Bacillus pumilus: one gene and its partner. Each later gene encodes a partner of the first gene's protein in a complex. Links are inferred from orthologs where the notes say so. Each region holds a gene or a part of one and is shown in the gene's direction. Other genes may lie near its edges.

Region 1 (8,856 bases):
CCGAACAATACAAGGTCACCCAGCTTGCCCAGCTGTTAAGAAATGTGGCGATAGGCGGGTTAGCCGTTTTTTTAACTGTCTTTCTTGGCGTCATTTCTGTGCAAGGTGCATCTGCTGCAATTACGGATGGAATCGCTCTTCGTACAGCCAAATTTATTACCGGAAATTTCATCCCTGTCCTTGGCAGAATGTTTACAGATGCGACGGATACCGTGATCAGTGCCTCTGTGTTACTCAAAAATACGGTCGGACTTGTTGGCGTTGCCATTCTCATTTCAATTGCCGCCTTCCCGGCGATTAAAGTGCTCTCGCTAGCCCTTATATATAAGCTTGCCGCAGCCATTCTTCAGCCATTAGGAGGCGGGCCGATCATCAGCTGTCTTGATGTCATTTCAAAAAGTGTGCTTTATATCTTTGCCGCACTTGCTGTCGTGTCGCTCATGTTTTTTTTAAGCATTACCGTCATTATCACTGCTGGCAACTTGACCATGATGATGAAGTAAGGAGGGACACCTTTTGAGTTTTCTCACGGAATGGATCACAAGTATTATTCTCTTTATCTTATTTGCGATTGTCATTGATCTTCTGCTTCCCAATTCAAGCATGCAAAAGTATGCCAAAATGGTCGTCAGCCTGCTGCTGATTGTGGTGATGCTCAATCCGATCTTTGCTTTATTTCGGGCAGACCCTGACCAAATTTTTTCGGAATTGATGAAGGGGAAGGAAGAAGCACAGTCAGAAGAAATAAAAAATCAGATGAATTTAGAAAAAAAAGAAATACAAGCCTCTCAGCGTGCATATATTTTAAAGCAAATGGCTGTCCAACTAGAAAAAAGCGCAAAGGAGCCACTGGAGAAGGAGAGCTATGAAATGAAACACGTAGAAGTGCTGGCAGATGAGGAGCACCTGGATCAGAATATGGAGGCGGATCAATTTCGCATCAAAGCAGTTCTTTCCCCGCTCACAGGTGATGCTGTAGAAACGGTGGCAAAGGTGGACATTGATCTCTCCACGCAAAAGGAGGAAAGCGCTGAATCTTCTAGCAAAGAGATCACGAGGGTGAAAGAGACACTTGCTGATGTTTGGAATACGAGTCCTGAGCACATTGCGCTGAACATTGAGGGAGGTGACGCAGCAGATCATGAATAACAAGGACTGGAAACAAAAGCTGAAATCATTCTTGCAGCCGCCTGAAAAAGGTGAAGGGAAACCAAAATTAACGAAGCACCATTACTTGCTGCTTGTATTCATCATCGGCGTATCTTTCATGTTAGTCAGTCAGATCTTGTCACCGCCATCAAGCAAAGAACAGGCTGCTGTTCCTGCTTCTAAAAAAACATCCTCACAAGAGCAGGAGGTATTCAAGCCGGCATCGTCAAGTAAATCAAAGAATTCGATTGAGGATGTGGAGCAAGAATACGAAAATCAGCTGAAAGAAATTTTAGAGACCATCATTGGCGTTGAGGATGTATCGATTGTGGTCAATGTAGACGCAACTTCTTTAAAAGTGTTTGAAAAAAACAAATCCAATAAAAGCACAACGACCGAGGAAACTGATAAAGAAGGCGGCGTGCGAAGTGTCACTGATCAAACAAAAGAAGAAGAAATCGTCATCATCAAAAATGGCAATGAAGAAACACCTGTAGTGGTTCAAACGAAAAAACCAGATATTCGAGGTGTCCTCGTTGTTGCTCAAGGAGTAGACAACGTTCAAATAAAGAAAACCATCATTGAAGCGGTTACACGAGTGCTTGATGTACCGAGCCATAGAGTGGCTGTTGCCCCTAAAAAAATCAAGGAGGATTCGGAATGATGTTAAAAAAACAAACGGTTTGGCTATTAACGATGCTAAGTTTAGTTGTCGTCTTAAGTGTGTACTATATCATGTCTCCACAAGGTGAAAATGCAGTGACAGTAGAAGATATGAAATCAAAAGGAACGGAAGAGAAAAAGACTGAAACAGAAAAAGGGACGGACAAAGGAACGGAAAAAGGCACTGATGAGAAGTCCACTGACAAAGAAACAAATGGCAAACAAGAGGATATCGAAACAAGCGGTGAAGAAGGAAAGGCTGTGTCGGAGCAAACAGACGATGAGCTTTTTACAACATACAGATTAGAGCTTGAAGATAAACGAAGCAAACAGCGCGAAGAGTTCAACGAAATCGTATCCAGTGATGATGCAACAGCACAAGAAAAAAGTGAAGCGTATGATCAAATGACAGCGCTTAGTGAGGCAGAAGGAACGGAGCGTCAGCTCGAAACCTTAATTAAAACAAAAGGATATAAAGATGCGCTAGTGAGTGCAGAGGGAGATAAAGTGAGCATCACGGTTCGTTCTGACAAAAAATCAAAGTCCCAAGCGGCCGATATTATTGATATGGTCACAAAAGAAATGAGAGGTCTTGATAACGTAGCTGTCACTTTTGAGCCCTCCAATCAATAAAAAATGAACAGGCGCCCTTTGCCGAAAAGGGCGTTTTTTGATGCGGTTTGGCGCCCCCTCCAAGGTGCTTTCGGGAGGCGCTTCGCCACAATAGTAGTTGAATTCATTGAAATCCTCCTGTAAGATGGTTATAGTATGTACTTTTAGTACTAGCCTATAAGAAAAAGATAAATCCATACATAGGGGTGCAAATCCATGTTAAAAATTGAAGAAATTCATGAACTGATTAAATTAATTGACGAATCTACAATTGATGAATTTACGTACGAAAACGAAGGTGCAAAAATCAAACTGAAGAAAAATAAAGAAGTCGTTCAGCAAGTTGCGGCACCAGTGGCTCCTGTCCAAGCAGCTCCAGCTCAACAAGCTCCTAAAGCACAAGCTCCAGCTCAGACCGAAGCCCCTGCACAAGAGGCAGCTGCGTCTGAAAATCTGCATAAAATCACATCCCCAATGGTTGGCACATTTTATGCTTCATCTTCACCAGAAGCAGGTCCATACGTGACAACAGGTTCTAAGGTGAAGGAAAACACAGTTGTGTGCATCGTAGAAGCGATGAAACTGTTTAATGAAATCGAAGCAGAAGTAAAAGGTGAAATCGTCGAAGTATTAGCTGAGAACGGTCAGCTTGTAGAATTCGGACAACCCCTCTTTCTAGTGAAAGCAGAGTAAGGAGTACGATCATGATTAAAAAGCTATTAATTGCAAACAGAGGAGAAATCGCAGTTAGAATTATCCGCGCTTGTAAAGAGCTTGGAATTGAAACAGTTGCGGTATTTTCTGAAGCGGATCGCGATGCGCTTCATGTTCAAATGGCTGATGAAGCATATTGCATCGGACCGACTGCTTCAAAAGATAGTTATTTAAATGTCACGAATATTGTCAGTGTAGCAAAATTAACAGGGACAGATGCCATCCATCCAGGATACGGCTTCCTTGCTGAAAATGCAGACTTTGCAGAGCTTTGCGAGGAATGCAATGTCATCTTTGTTGGGCCAACTGCGTCAGCGATTTCCAAAATGGGAACGAAAGATGTCGCAAGGGAAACAATGAAAGATGCCGGGGTTCCGATTGTTCCTGGTTCTCAAGGAATTGTAAAAGATCTTGATGATGCTGTTTCAACAGCAGCAAGTATTGGGTATCCTGTCATTATTAAAGCAACCGCAGGCGGAGGCGGTAAAGGAATCCGTGTGGCTCGTACCGAAGAAGAGCTCATTAATGGTGTCACCATCACGCAGCAGGAAGCAGCGCAAAACTTTGGTAACCCTGGCGTCTATTTAGAGAAGTTCATTGAAGACTTTAGACACGTGGAAATCCAGGTGCTTGCAGATCAGCATGGCCATACCATTCACTTAGGAGAGCGTGATTGCTCGATCCAAAGAAGAATGCAAAAGCTTCTTGAAGAAACGCCATCACCAGCGCTGAATGCAGACATCCGTGAGCAAATGGGTGAAGCAGCCGTAAAAGCAGCAGAAGCTGTTGAATACACTGGTGCTGGAACGGTCGAATTCATTTATGATTATAATGAAGAGAAATTCTACTTCATGGAAATGAATACCCGTATTCAAGTAGAGCATCCTGTAACAGAAATGGTCACAGGTGTTGACCTGATCAAAGAACAAATTAAAGTTGCATCAGGTGAAAAACTTTCTCTTACACAAGAGGATGTCGTATATGCAGGATGGGCGATCGAATGCCGTATTAATGCAGAGAACCCAGAGAAAAACTTCATGCCATCAGCTGGTGAAATTAAAATGTATCTTCCGCCAGGCGGTCTAGGAGTACGTGTTGATTCTGCCGCTTATCCGGGCTATGTGATTCCGCCATATTACGATAGTATGATTGCAAAGGTGATCACATATGGTAAGACGAGAGAAGAAGCGATTGCGAGAATGAAACGCGCGCTTCAAGAATTCGTCATTGAAGGAGTCTACACAACGATCCCATTCCATCTAAGATTGCTTGAGCATGAAACATTTGTGAGCGGTAATTTTAATACGAAGTTTTTAGAAACATACCAAATCATGAAATAATCATAGCTTTCGGAGGTGAATGATCGTGTCAGAAAACAATTTGCTTGAAATGAACCTTGATGAAGATCAATTGGGAAAAGTGCAAATTGCACCAGAAGTGATTGAGGTCATTGCTGGGATCGCCGCTTCAGAAGTCGAAGGCATTGCCGAAATGCGCGGCAATTTCGCTGCTGATGTAGCAGAACGCTTTGGTAAGAAAAATCACCGTAAAGGTGTGAAAGTAGATGTCTCTGATGAAGGCATCACAATCGATGTATACTGTGTGGTTCAATTTGGCCTATCCATTCCAAAGGTATCCACTGCTGTCCAAGAAAATATCCGTCAAACTCTTTTGAACATGACTGCCTTGACGATTAATGAAATCAATATTCATGTCGTTGGTATTCAATTTGATACTAAAGCATCTGAGGCTGAAGTAGATCAAGAAATGTAAAAAAAGAGTTCAAGTGAAACCAAGGAGGCATTGCCTCTTTGGTTTTTTAAAGCCCATTTTTGGGTCATTTCCGAATAATAATGATCTCACGCGTTGATTGATTCGTTTTTCGTCACAGCTCGCATGGATCTTGGTGCGACCACGGGCAAAATATGTTATGATCTCTGTATGGCTTAACGACAAGCGGATAAAGTGGTTAAAGGAGTAAATAATGAAAAGAAGAACTGCAAGAGAAAAGGCGCTACAAACATTATTTCAAATTGATGTGAGCAATATTGATCCGAAAGAGGCCATTACACATGCGCTGGATGAACAAGAATCAGATCCTTTTTTCGAGGAACTGGTTTTCGGTGTGCTTGAACAAAAGGACAAGCTCGATGACATGATTTCACAGCATCTAGTGAATTGGAAACTCGATCGTATTGCAAACGTAGACAGAGCCATTTTAAGGCTGTCTGTGTACGAGATGGTGTATCAAGAAGATATCCCGCTTAGTGTTTCGATGAATGAAGCGATTGAACTGGCCAAATTATTCGGTGATGATAAAGCACCGAAATTTGTAAATGGTGTACTTTCAAACATTAAAAACGACCTAAAGCAGCAATAGGAGGATTCGACATGACAGCAACAATCATCGATGGGAAAGAAACAGCAAAAGAAAAGCGTGAGCAATTAGCAAAAGAAGTAGAAGAGCTAAAACAAAAAGGTGTCACACCTGGTCTTGCCGTTATTCTAATCGGTGATGATCCGGCTTCACTTTCTTACGTACGCGGGAAGAAGAAAGCAGCAGAAGCAATGGGGATGCATTTCCAGCTTGATCATTTAGAAGCTTCTTTAACAGAAGAAGAATTGCTTCAGCTGATTGATCAGTACAATGCAAACGACCAATTCCACGGGATTCTTGTTCAGCTTCCACTGCCAAAACATATTTCTGAAAAAGCCGTTATTGAACGTATTTCACCTGAAAAAGATGTTGATGGTTTCCATCCATTGAATATCGGGAAAATGCTCCTTGGGGAGGACACATTCCTTCCATGTACACCAGCAGGTATTGTTGAATTACTAAACAAAACGGGTGTTAATCTTTCTGGAAAAGAAGTCGTTGTTGTCGGACGCAGCAATATTGTCGGCAAACCAGTAGGGCAATTGCTGTTAAACGAAAACGCAACGGTTACTTACTGCCATTCAAGAACAGCGAATATTTCAGAACATACGTTAAAAGCGGACATTTTAGTTGTTGCCGTCGGTCGAGCAAACTTTATTAAAGCTGACCAAATTAAAGAAGGCGCTATTGTTATCGATGTAGGAGTCAATCGTTTGGATTCTGGGAAGCTTGTTGGAGATGTTGATTTTGAAGAGGCAAAAGAAAAAGCTTCTTATATCACACCAGTCCCTGGCGGAGTCGGTCCAATGACGATTACGATGCTTGCACATAATACGGTTAAATCAGCAAAACGTACATTAGCATAAGCTTTATCCATTCATCCACCTGCATGCTGCTGGTGGATGAATGTGCGTTTTTGAAGAGGAGGAATACGTCATGAGTGAAAAAGCCTTTGTGACGGTCACAGCCCTTACAAAATACATAAAAAGAAAATTTGATGTTGATCCGCATTTAGAAGATATTTGGATCAAAGGTGAGCTATCCAATGTAAAGATTCATTCAAGAGGACATGTGTACTTCACCTTAAAAGACGAAAACGCACGCATGCAAGCTGTCATGTTCCAGCGCTCTGCGTCTAAGCTGCCTTTTTCACCTAAGAGCGGAATGAAGGTGTTTGTACGAGGCGGGATTCAAGTATATGAACCAAGCGGAAATTATCAATTATATGCAAAAGAAATGCAGCCTGATGGTGTTGGTGCTCTTCATCTTGCTTATGAAGAGCTGAAGAAAAAGCTGGCAAGTGAAGGCTTATTTGATGCGCGCTATAAAAAAACAATTCCTGAATATCCAGAAGTTGTTGGTGTGATTACGTCTCCAACAGGAGCAGCTGTTCGAGATGTCATTACGACCATCAATCGGCGCTATCAACAGGCGAAAATCATTGTGCTTCCGGCGCTCGTTCAAGGTGAACATGCGACCCGTTCAATCGTAGAACGGATCCAGGAAGCAAATGAAAAACAGCTCTGTGATGTCTTGATTGTCGGAAGAGGAGGCGGTTCGATTGAAGAACTTTGGGCCTTTAATGAAGAAGCTGTCGCAAGGGCTATCTTCGCATCAGACATTCCAATCATATCTGCAGTTGGGCACGAAACAGACTTTACGATCAGTGATTTCACTGCAGACATGAGAGCACCCACACCAACAGGAGCAGCCGAGTTAGCTGTTCCAAGCACGACCGATTTAATTGAACGAATCAAATCAATCGATATACGGCTAACAAGAGCCGTAAAGAATCGAACCTCACAAGCGAAGGACCGTCTTGTGGCGCTGCAATCCTCTTATGCCTTCCGTTTTCCAAAACGATTACAGGAGCAAAAAGAGCAGCAATTCGATTTGGTATTTGACCGTTTTCAAAAACAGCTGACGAGACAAATTGAGCAAAAGCGCAGTCAACTAGACCGCCAGACTTACAGGCTGAAGCCGCTTCATCCTAAAGAGCAGCTGCTTCAGGCGAAAAAACGCCACGCCAATGAAACAGAACAGCTCATCCGCAGCATGAATGTGCAAATGAAAACAATTCATTCGCAGTTCCAATCGGTTCTTGGTAAACTAAATGCATTAAATCCACTTCAAGTGATGGAAAGAGGCTACAGTTTAGCCTATAAAGAAGATGAACTGATAAAAAGTGTGAACCAAGTAGAGACGAAAGATCAGCTGACCATCACGATGAAGGATGGACGTCTGATTTGTGAGGTTATTGAGAAGGAGGGGCAATCATCATGACAGAATCCAATAAACAAAAAGAAGAACAAATGACATTTGAAGAGGCGATGAAAGGTCTTGAGGAGATTGTGGGAAAGCTCGAAGAAGGAGATGTACCACTTGAACAGGCCATTCATTATTTCCAAGAAGGCATGACCCTTTCGAAGCTTTGTCATGAAAAATTACAGCATGTTGAAAAGCAAATGGATTTCATTTTAAAAGAGGACGGTGAGCTGGCTCCCTTCTCAGTGAAGGAGGCAGATGCTGGTGACAAGTAATTTAAATGAATTTTTAACAACACGAAAACAGGTCATTGAAGATTATTTATTTACATATGTTCAGGAATTGACGATTCCAGAAGACCTGAAATCTTCTATGCTCTATTCTCTTAAAGCGGGCGGGAAAAGGCTTCGACCTGTTCTCGTTCTTGCTCTATTACATGCCTACGGTAAAAACGAAGAAGACGGTATACCTGTCGGCTGTGCAGTTGAGATGATTCATACGTATTCATTGATACATGACGACCTTCCTTGCATGGACGACGATGACCTTCGCAGAGGAATACCGACAAATCATAAAGTGTACGGAGAAGCAACAGCGGTTCTCGCAGGTGATGCCCTTTTAACAGAAAGCTTCCGCCTGATTACATCACAGCTGTCTAGCAGCGTCTCAGCTGACAAAAAGCTCAGAATTGTGGATGAGCTTGTAAAGTCAGCAGGTGCACTAGGAATGGTTGGCGGTCAATTTGACGACATGGAAGCAGAGCAAAAACAAGTATCGCTTGCTGAACTCGAATCCATTCACGCCCGTAAAACAGGAAAGCTTCTTACGTTCAGCGTCGCAGCAGGTGCAATGCTGGCAGGAGCATCAGATGACGATATCGAAAAGCTAAGGGAATTCAGCTATCATATTGGCATTGCGTTTCAAATCCGTGATGACATTTTAGATCTCGAAGGAAGCGAAGAGAAAATCGGAAAACGGGTCGGCTCTGATACAGCAAATGAAAAGTCGACATATCCTTCTTTATTAACGCTTTCAGGAGCAAAAGAAAAACTGCATGAGCACATCACACGTGCAAA
Region 2 (8,919 bases), 2.0 Mb from region 1 along the record:
TACTGTAGGTTCTGGCGTCGTTTCAACTATCATTAAGTAATAAAACATATAAAAGAGACTCCTTGCAAAAGGGTCTCTTTTTTTGCTTTTCCAGATCAGAACGGCTACTATAAGCTATAGAATCTAATTGGAACCGAGAGGATCACTGGAATGACGAAGATATATTTGAAGAAATGGTTAATCGGCGGGGTTGACCAATGGATTATGATCAAAGAAGATCACACAAATGAAGCGAAGCCTGTTCTTTTATTTTTACACGGTGGGCCCGGCTCCGCTCAAATCAGCTATATCGACTCGTTTCATGAGGAACTTAATCAAGATTTTACAGTAGTTCATTGGGATCAGCGAGGTGCAGGACTTTCCTATCAAAAGAATCTTCCCGATACTTCCATGACCATTCAGCAATTTATTGAAGATACGATTGAACTGACAGAGAAAGTCCTTTCATATCTAGGTCAATCAAAATTGTACATCGCAGGATATTCATGGGGATCATTAATCGCCATACAAGCAGTACATAAGCGTCCAGATCTATATCATGCTTATTATGGAATTAGTCAGGTAGTAGATGTATTAAAAGAAGATATTGTGTCGTACGAGCTCCTTTTGGAGAAATACCATCGGAATCGGATGTTTACTTGGTGCCTGCGATTACTGACGCCTCCTCCGTGGAAACGAATATCAGCTCATGCTCTGTTCTCTCTCTATAAAGAGGTCGGAAGCGTAGGTCTCACACATAGGTGGAGGCCGCTTATTCAAATGCTGCGCGGATTTCTTTTTAGTAAGGAATATCAGCTGAAAGATAAGTGGAAGTTCCTTAAAGGACAGAAGTTTAGTCAGGACATGCTATGGGATGAATTGATGAATGAGAGCATTGAATACCGAGTTTCTACTATATTAATACCTTGCTACTTTATCATTGGCGCATATGACATGATTACACCAGCTGCTGTATCAAAACCATATGTTGATCAATTAACAGCACCAATCAAAGAATGGTTCACCTTTAAAGAATCTGCACATTCCCCGCATCTAGAAGAACCAGAAGAATTTATCCGTACCATAAAAAAGACTGCTGTACATCATCTTCAGGGAAAGCTTGATTTATAGGCTGAACCCCTGTATAATATGAAAAGTGTGCAAATCATAAATTTATCCGATTTATTATTGCAACACGCAGGCCAATTTGGTACAATAGTGCATGTTGGTCTTTGACTGCGATGAAGTGAGAGGTTGCTGACACACCCGGCCGCTTTGCCATGGCAAGGTGATCAGGTTTTTCTCACGGAGAACTGTCTAACGTAAGTAGGCGAAAAGGAGGGAAAATAATGGCAAAACAAAAAATTCGTATTCGTTTAAAAGCATATGATCATAGAATTCTTGATCAATCTGCTGAGAAGATTGTTGAAACGGCTAAGCGTTCTGGTGCTAGTGTATCTGGTCCAATCCCGCTTCCAACTGAAAAATCAGTTTACACAATCCTTCGTGCGGTGCATAAGTACAAAGATTCTCGTGAGCAATTTGAGATGCGTACTCACAAACGTCTAATCGACATCGTGAATCCAACTCCACAAACAGTTGATGCACTTATGCGTTTAGATTTACCATCTGGTGTAGATATCGAAATCAAACTTTAATTCAAATAGAAAACACATATTATAGGAGGTGTGACTAATGACCAAAGGAATCTTAGGTAGAAAAATTGGTATGACGCAAGTATTCGCAGAAAACGGTGATCTTATCCCTGTAACTGTTGTTGAGGCTGCTGCTAACGTTGTTCTTCAAAAGAAGACTACTGACACGGATGGCTATGAAGCAATCCAAATCGGTTTTGACGACAAACGTGAAAAGCTTTCTAACAAACCAGAGAAGGGCCACGTTGCTAAAGCGGAAACTGCTCCTAAGCGCTTCGTAAAAGAATTACGCGGTGCGGAGTTAGATGCGTATGAAGTTGGTCAGGAAGTCAAAGTTGATATTTTCGCAAATGGAGATATCGTAGATGTAACAGGAACATCAAAAGGTAAAGGATTCCAAGGGGCTATCAAGCGCCACGGACAATCACGCGGACCAATGACTCACGGTTCACGTTACCACCGTCGTCCTGGTTCAATGGGACCTGTTGATCCAAACCGAGTATTCAAAGGTAAACTTCTTCCAGGTCGTATGGGCGGAGAGCAAATCACTGTCCAAAACCTTGAGATCGTTAAAGTTGATGCAGAACGCAATCTTCTATTGATCAAAGGAAATGTACCAGGAGCTAAAAAATCTCTAGTAACTGTAAAGAGTGCAGTTAAATCTAAATAACTCTCTTAGGAAAGGAGGAAACAAGTCATGCCAAAAGTAGCATTATTTAACCAAAACGGTTCTACTAACGGTGAAATCGAATTAAACGCTTCTGTGTTTGGAATCGAGCCAAACGAAAGCGTAGTATTCGATGCTATTCTTATGCAAAGAGCTTCCTTACGTCAAGGAACTCATAAAGTAAAAACTCGTTCTGAAGTACGTGGCGGAGGTCGTAAGCCTTGGAGACAGAAGGGTACAGGTCGTGCTCGTCAAGGTTCTATTCGTTCACCACAATGGCGCGGAGGCGGTATCGTATTCGGTCCAACACCACGCAGTTATTCATATAAATTACCTAAAAAAGTTCGCCGCTTGGCTATCAAGTCAGTATTGTCTTCTAAAGTAATCGACAACAACATCATCGTTCTTGAAGATTTGACTCTTGATGCAGTGAAAACGAAAGAATTCGCAGGCATCCTTAAAGGATTATCTGTTGAGAAGAAAGCGTTGATCGTCACTGCGGATGCAAACGAAACAGTTGCTTTATCTGCTCGTAACATCCCTGGAGTAACAGTTGTTGAAGCTAACGGTATCAACGTTCTTGACGTTGTCAACCACGACAAACTTCTGATCACTAAAGCAGCGGTTGAAAAAGTAGAGGAGGGACTTGCATAATGAAAGATCCTCGTGATGTTCTAAAGCGCCCTATCATTACTGAACGTTCTGCTGATCTAATGACAGAGAAGAAGTACACGTTCGAAGTTGATGTCAGAGCTAACAAAACAGAAGTGAAAGACGCTGTTGAAGAAATCTTTGGAGTGAAAGTTGAGAAAGTCAACGTTCAAAACTACAAAGGAAAATCTAAACGCGTTGGACGCTACACTGGTATGACTAGCCGTCGCAGAAAAGCGATCGTGAAATTAACTGCTGACAGCAAAGAAATCGAAATTTTTGAAGCGTAAATCTTAAAAAGAAGGAGGGAAATTCAAAATGGCGATTAAAAAGTATAAACCAACCAGTAATGGTCGTCGTGGCATGACTACTTCAGATTTTGCTGAAATCACGACTGACAAACCAGAAAAATCGTTGCTTGCACCGCTTCACAGAAAAGGCGGACGTAACAACCAAGGTAGATTGACTGTTCGTCATCAAGGTGGCGGTCATAAACGTCAATACCGTATCATCGACTTTAAGCGTGATAAAGACGGTATACCTGGACGCGTTGCTACAATCGAGTATGATCCAAACCGTTCAGCGAACATCGCTCTTGTAAACTATGCAGATGGTGAGAAACGTTACATTCTTGCTCCGAAAGGAATCCAAGTTGGTACTGAAGTTACTTCTGGACCAGAAGCTGACATCAAACCAGGTAATGCTCTTCCACTTATCAACATCCCAGTTGGTACAGTTGTGCATAACATTGAATTAAAACCAGGTAAAGGTGGACAATTAGTTCGTTCTGCTGGTACTTCTGCTCAAGTTCTTGGTAAAGAAGGTAAATACGTTCTTGTACGTTTGAACTCAGGAGAAGTTCGCATGATTCTTTCTGCTTGCCGTGCGACTATCGGTCAAGTTGGAAACGAGCAACACGAATTAATTAACATCGGTAAAGCTGGACGTTCTCGCTGGAAAGGCGTACGCCCAACAGTTCGTGGTTCTGTAATGAACCCTAACGATCACCCACACGGTGGTGGTGAAGGACGCGCTCCAATCGGACGTAAATCACCAATGTCTCCATGGGGTAAACCGACTCTTGGATTCAAGACTCGTAAGAAAACCAACAAGTCTGATAAATTCATTGTACGTCGTCGTAAAAACAAGTAACGGGGTTGTCTACGGTTCATTTAGGACCGTAGTTCAATCACGAAGGGAGGTTCCACAATGGCTCGCAGCTTAAAAAAAGGACCATTTGTTGATGATCATTTGATGGCTAAAGTCGAGAAATTGAATGAAACTGACAAAAAGCAAGTCGTAAAAACTTGGTCTCGTCGTTCTACAATTTTCCCACAATTCATCGGTCACACAATCGCTGTCTATGACGGACGCAAACATGTACCTGTTTTCATTTCTGAAGATATGGTAGGTCACAAATTGGGCGAATTCGCACCAAGCCGTACTTACAAAGGTCATGCTAGTGACGATAAAAAAACAAGACGCTAATGAGAGGAGGCTTTTAAATGCAAGCTAAAGCTGTCGCAAGAACAGTCCGTATTGCTCCTCGTAAAGCACGTCTAGTAATGGACCTGATCCGAGGTAAGCAAGTAGGAGAAGCAGTTTCTATCTTAAACCTTACACCTAAGGCTGCTTCACCAATTATTGAAAAAGTATTAAAATCTGCTATCGCAAACGCTGAGCACAACTACGAGTTGGACGCTAACAGCCTAGTGATTACTCAAGCATTCGTTGACGAAGGTCCAACACTTAAGAGATTCCGTCCACGTGCTATGGGTCGTGCGAGCGCAATTAACAAACGTACTAGCCACATTACAATCGTTGTATCAGAAAAGAAGGAGGGATAATCCGTGGGTCAAAAGGTAAATCCAGTAGGTCTTCGTATTGGCGTCATTCGTGATTGGGAATCTAAATGGTTCGCAGGAAAAGATTACGCTGACTTCTTACATGAAGACTTGAAAATCCGTGAATTCATCAGCAAGCGTTTGTCTGACGCGTCTGTTTCTAAAGTAGAAATCGAACGTGCTGCAAACCGCGTAAATATCACAATCCACACGGCTAAACCAGGTATGGTAATTGGTAAAGGCGGATCTGAAGTTGAAGCACTTCGTAAAGCTCTTAACAGCCTAACTGGCAAACGTGTACACATCAACATTCTTGAAATCAAGAGAGCAGATCTTGATGCTCAGCTAGTTGCTGAAAACATCGCTCGTCAACTTGAAAATCGTATTTCATTCCGTCGTGCACAAAAACAAACAATCCAACGCACAATGCGTGCTGGAGCACAAGGAATCAAAACAATGGTTTCTGGTCGTCTTGGCGGTGCAGATATTGCTCGTTCTGAATATTACAGTGAAGGTACTGTTCCGTTGCACACACTTCGTGCTGACATCGACTATGCTACTGCTGAAGCTGACACTACTTATGGTAAGCTTGGCGTAAAAGTATGGATCTATCGTGGAGAAGTCCTTCCAACTAAGAAGAATACTGCGGAAGGAGGAAAATAATATGTTATTGCCAAAACGCGTGAAGTATCGCAGAGAACATCGTGGGAAAATGCGTGGTCGTGCAAAAGGTGGCACTGAAGTACATTTCGGTGAGTACGGTATCCAAGCTCTTGAAGCTTCTTGGATCACGAACCGTCAAATCGAAGCTGCTCGTATTGCTATGACTCGTTACATGAAACGTGGCGGTAAAGTTTGGATTAAAATTTTCCCTTCTAAGCCATACACAGCTAAACCTCTAGAAGTCCGCATGGGTTCCGGTAAAGGTGCTCCAGAAGGATGGGTAGCTGTAGTAAAACCGGGCAAAGTTTTATTTGAAATTTCTGGTGTGTCTGAAGAAGTTGCTCGTGAAGCTCTTCGTCTTGCATCTCACAAATTGCCAATTAAAACGAAGTTCGTAAAACGTGAAGAAATTGGTGGTGAATCAAATGAAAGCTAATGAAATTCGTGACCTTACCACTGCTGAAATTGAACAAAAAGTAAAGTCTCTTAAAGAAGAACTTTTCAATCTTCGTTTCCAATTAGCGACTGGGCAGCTTGAAAACACTGCTCGCATTCGTGAAGTGCGTAAATCAATCGCACGCATGAAAACTGTGATTCGTCAAAGAGAAATCGCTGCTAATAAATAATAATTAGAGGGGAGGCCCCGCAAACATGAGCGAACGTAACCAACGTAAAGTGTATCAAGGTCGTGTTGTTTCTGACAAAATGGATAAAACCATCACTGTTGTAGTTGAAACATACAAAAAGCATTCACTTTATGGCAAACGTGTAAGATACTCTAAGAAGTTCAAAGCACATGATGAAAACAACCAAGCAAAAATCGGAGACATCGTAAAGGTCATGGAAACTCGTCCTTTATCTGCGACTAAACGCTTTCGTCTAGTTGAAGTTGTCGAAGAAGCCGTTATTATCTAATAAAGTTCGGATTTCTTTTTCCGAAAGGAGGTAACATTAATGATTCAACAGGAGACTCGTTTAAAAGTAGCTGACAACTCTGGCGCACGCGAAGTACTAACGATTAAAGTTCTTGGTGGCTCTGGACGTAAGACGGCTAACATCGGTGATGTCATTGTTTGTACGGTTAAACAAGCAACACCAGGAGGCGTTGTCAAAAAAGGTGAAGTTGTGAAAGCAGTTATCGTTCGTACAAAGAGCGGAGCTCGCAGAAACGATGGATCTTACATCAGTTTCGATGAAAATGCATGTGTCATTATCCGTGACGACAAGAGCCCGCGTGGAACTCGTATCTTCGGACCAGTAGCACGTGAACTTCGTGAAAACAACTATATGAAAATTGTTTCTCTAGCACCAGAAGTACTTTAATGAATACAATCCGCGACTCAAGGAGGTGCGATTAAATGCATGTTAAAAAGGGCGATAAAGTAGTGGTTATCTCTGGTAAAGATAAAGGTAAACAAGGAGTCATCCTTGCTGCTTTCCCTAAGAATGACCGTGTTTTAGTAGAAGGTATTAACCTTGTGAAAAAACACTCTAAACCAACCCAAGCTAACCCTCAAGGCGGAATTTCTGAACAAGAAGCGCCGATCCACGTATCAAACGTAATGCCGCTTGATCCTAAAACGGGTGAAGTGACACGTGTTGGGTATAAAGTTGAGGACGGAAAGAAAGTCCGTGTAGCGAAAAAGTCTGGGCAAGTTCTAGATAAATAGTAAATAAGGAAGGGAGGTCTTTCTCATGAACCGCCTTAAAGAAAAGTATGTAAAAGAAATTACACCTGCATTAGTTTCTAAGTTTGAATACAAATCAGTAATGCAAGTGCCAAAAATCGAAAAAATCGTGATCAACATGGGTGTTGGTGACGCTGTTCAAAACGCTAAAGCAATCGATACTGCTGTTGAAGAATTAACGTTTATCGCTGGTCAAAAACCTGTCGTTACTCGTGCGAAGAAGTCTATTGCTGGATTCCGTCTACGTGAAGGAATGCCAATCGGTGCGAAAGTAACACTTCGCGGAGAGCGCATGTACGATTTCCTTGATAAACTTATTTCTGTATCTTTACCACGTGTACGTGACTTCCGCGGGATTTCTAAGAAATCTTTCGACGGTCGTGGAAACTACACGCTTGGTATTAAAGAACAGTTAATCTTCCCAGAAATTGATTACGATAAAGTAACAAAAGTCCGTGGTATGGATATCGTTATCGTTACGACTGCCAATACGGACGAAGAAGCACGTGAGTTATTAACTCAAGTAGGTATGCCGTTCCAGAAATAATCAATGAAAGGGAGGCGAAATCGTGGCTAAAAAGTCTATGATTGCGAAACAACAACGCAAACAAAAGTTTAAAGTTCAAGAGTATACGCGCTGCGAACGTTGTGGACGTCCACATTCAGTAATTCGCAAGTTTAAACTTTGCCGTATTTGTTTCCGCGAACTTGCATATAAAGGACAAATTCCTGGCGTTAAAAAAGCCAGCTGGTAATCCCCATAAATGGGAAGGAGGTTATTAAATAATGGTTATGACAGATCCGATTGCAGATTTGCTGACTCGTATTCGCAATGCGAACATGGTACGTCATGAGAAGCTAGAAGTACCGGCTTCAAAAATCAAAAGAGAAATTGCTGAAATCTTAAAGCGTGAAGGTTTTATCCGTGACGTTGAATATGTTGAAGACAGCAAACAAGGAATTATCCGTATGTTCCTTAAATATGGCCAAAACAACGAGCGTGTTATCACTGGTCTAAAAAGAATCAGTAAACCTGGTTTACGTGTATATGCGAAATCAAATGAAGTACCACGTGTACTTAACGGACTTGGAATCGCAATTATTTCTACATCACAAGGTGTTTTATCGGACAAAGAAGCCCGTGCTAAACAAGCTGGTGGAGAAGTACTTGCTTACGTATGGTAAAAAAAGTTTAAGATGAATGGAGGTGCTTGGTATGTCTCGTATAGGTAAAAAACTAATCGAGATCCCTTCAGGAGTTACTGTGACAAACAACGATAACACAGTGACAGTAAAGGGACCAAAAGGTGAACTAACTCGTACATTTCACCCTGATATGGAAATTAAAATTGAGGACAGCGTCTTAACTGTAAGCCGTCCGTCTGATCATAAAGAACACCGTGCTTTACATGGTACAACACGTAGCTTAATTGCAAACATGGTTGAAGGTGTATCTAAAGGTTTCGAAAGAGGTTTAGAACTTATCGGTGTCGGTTACCGTGCAGCTAAATCTGGAAACAAACTTGTTCTTAACGTTGGATACTCTCATCCAGTTGAAATCGTTCCTGAGGCTGGAGTTGAAGTCGAAGTTCCATCTCAAACGAAAGTAGTCATTAAAGGTATCGATAAAGAGCGTGTGGGAGCTCTAGCTTCTAACATCCGCGCTGTCCGTTCTCCAGAGCCTTACAAAGGTAAAGGAATTCGTTACGAAGGTGAATTCGTTCGCCGTAAAGAAGGAAAAACTGGTAAGTAAGATCGCTTAATGTGAAGAA

The links.
Region 2: the proteins of nusB (region 1) and rpsJ are in contact, whole or in part, in a solved structure (PDB 3D3B), measured with the Escherichia coli proteins. The link is inferred for Bacillus pumilus from one-to-one orthologs.

The regions. Positions count from the first base shown.
Region 1 is NZ_CP046128.1:2,116,039-2,124,894, reverse strand. What follows is about bases 3,902-6,820. They hold nusB (transcription antitermination factor NusB), read left to right. Parts: upstream 3,902-5,122; coding sequence 5,123-5,518; downstream 5,519-6,820. Other genes in these bases: xseA (exodeoxyribonuclease VII large subunit), read left to right, coding at 6,452-6,820; folD (bifunctional methylenetetrahydrofolate dehydrogenase/methenyltetrahydrofolate cyclohydrolase FolD), read left to right, coding at 5,530-6,381; GKC25_RS10635 (Asp23/Gls24 family envelope stress response protein), read left to right, coding at 4,504-4,911; accC (acetyl-CoA carboxylase biotin carboxylase subunit), read left to right, coding at 3,902-4,478. Also shown: spoIIIAE (stage III sporulation protein AE), read left to right, coding at 1-503; spoIIIAF (stage III sporulation protein AF), read left to right, coding at 517-1,149; spoIIIAG (stage III sporulation protein AG), read left to right, coding at 1,142-1,813; GKC25_RS10650 (SpoIIIAH-like family protein), read left to right, coding at 1,813-2,445; accB (acetyl-CoA carboxylase biotin carboxyl carrier protein), read left to right, coding at 2,641-3,117; more of accC, read left to right, coding at 3,129-3,901; more of xseA, read left to right, coding at 6,821-7,798; GKC25_RS10615 (exodeoxyribonuclease VII small subunit), read left to right, coding at 7,795-8,055; GKC25_RS10610 (polyprenyl synthetase family protein), read left to right, coding at 8,039-8,856. UniProt on the Escherichia coli protein: Part of the processive rRNA transcription and antitermination complex (rrnTAC). The complex forms an RNA-chaperone ring around the RNA exit tunnel of RNA polymerase (RNAP).
Region 2 is NZ_CP046128.1:137,289-146,207, forward strand. Bases 1-2,982 are described here. They hold rpsJ (30S ribosomal protein S10), read left to right. Parts: upstream 1-1,328; coding sequence 1,329-1,637; downstream 1,638-2,982. Other genes in these bases: tuf (elongation factor Tu), read left to right, coding at 1-40; GKC25_RS00725 (alpha/beta fold hydrolase), read left to right, coding at 151-1,110; rplC (50S ribosomal protein L3), read left to right, coding at 1,675-2,304; rplD (50S ribosomal protein L4), read left to right, coding at 2,332-2,955; rplW (50S ribosomal protein L23), read left to right, coding at 2,955-2,982. Also shown: more of rplW, read left to right, coding at 2,983-3,242; rplB (50S ribosomal protein L2), read left to right, coding at 3,271-4,104; rpsS (30S ribosomal protein S19), read left to right, coding at 4,162-4,440; rplV (50S ribosomal protein L22), read left to right, coding at 4,458-4,799; rpsC (30S ribosomal protein S3), read left to right, coding at 4,803-5,459; rplP (50S ribosomal protein L16), read left to right, coding at 5,461-5,895; rpmC (50S ribosomal protein L29), read left to right, coding at 5,885-6,085; rpsQ (30S ribosomal protein S17), read left to right, coding at 6,111-6,374; rplN (50S ribosomal protein L14), read left to right, coding at 6,414-6,782; rplX (50S ribosomal protein L24), read left to right, coding at 6,818-7,129; rplE (50S ribosomal protein L5), read left to right, coding at 7,155-7,694; rpsN (30S ribosomal protein S14), read left to right, coding at 7,717-7,902; rpsH (30S ribosomal protein S8), read left to right, coding at 7,934-8,332; rplF (50S ribosomal protein L6), read left to right, coding at 8,364-8,900. UniProt on the Escherichia coli protein: Involved in the binding of tRNA to the ribosomes. Part of the processive rRNA transcription and antitermination complex (rrnTAC). The complex forms an RNA-chaperone ring around the RNA exit tunnel of RNA polymerase (RNAP).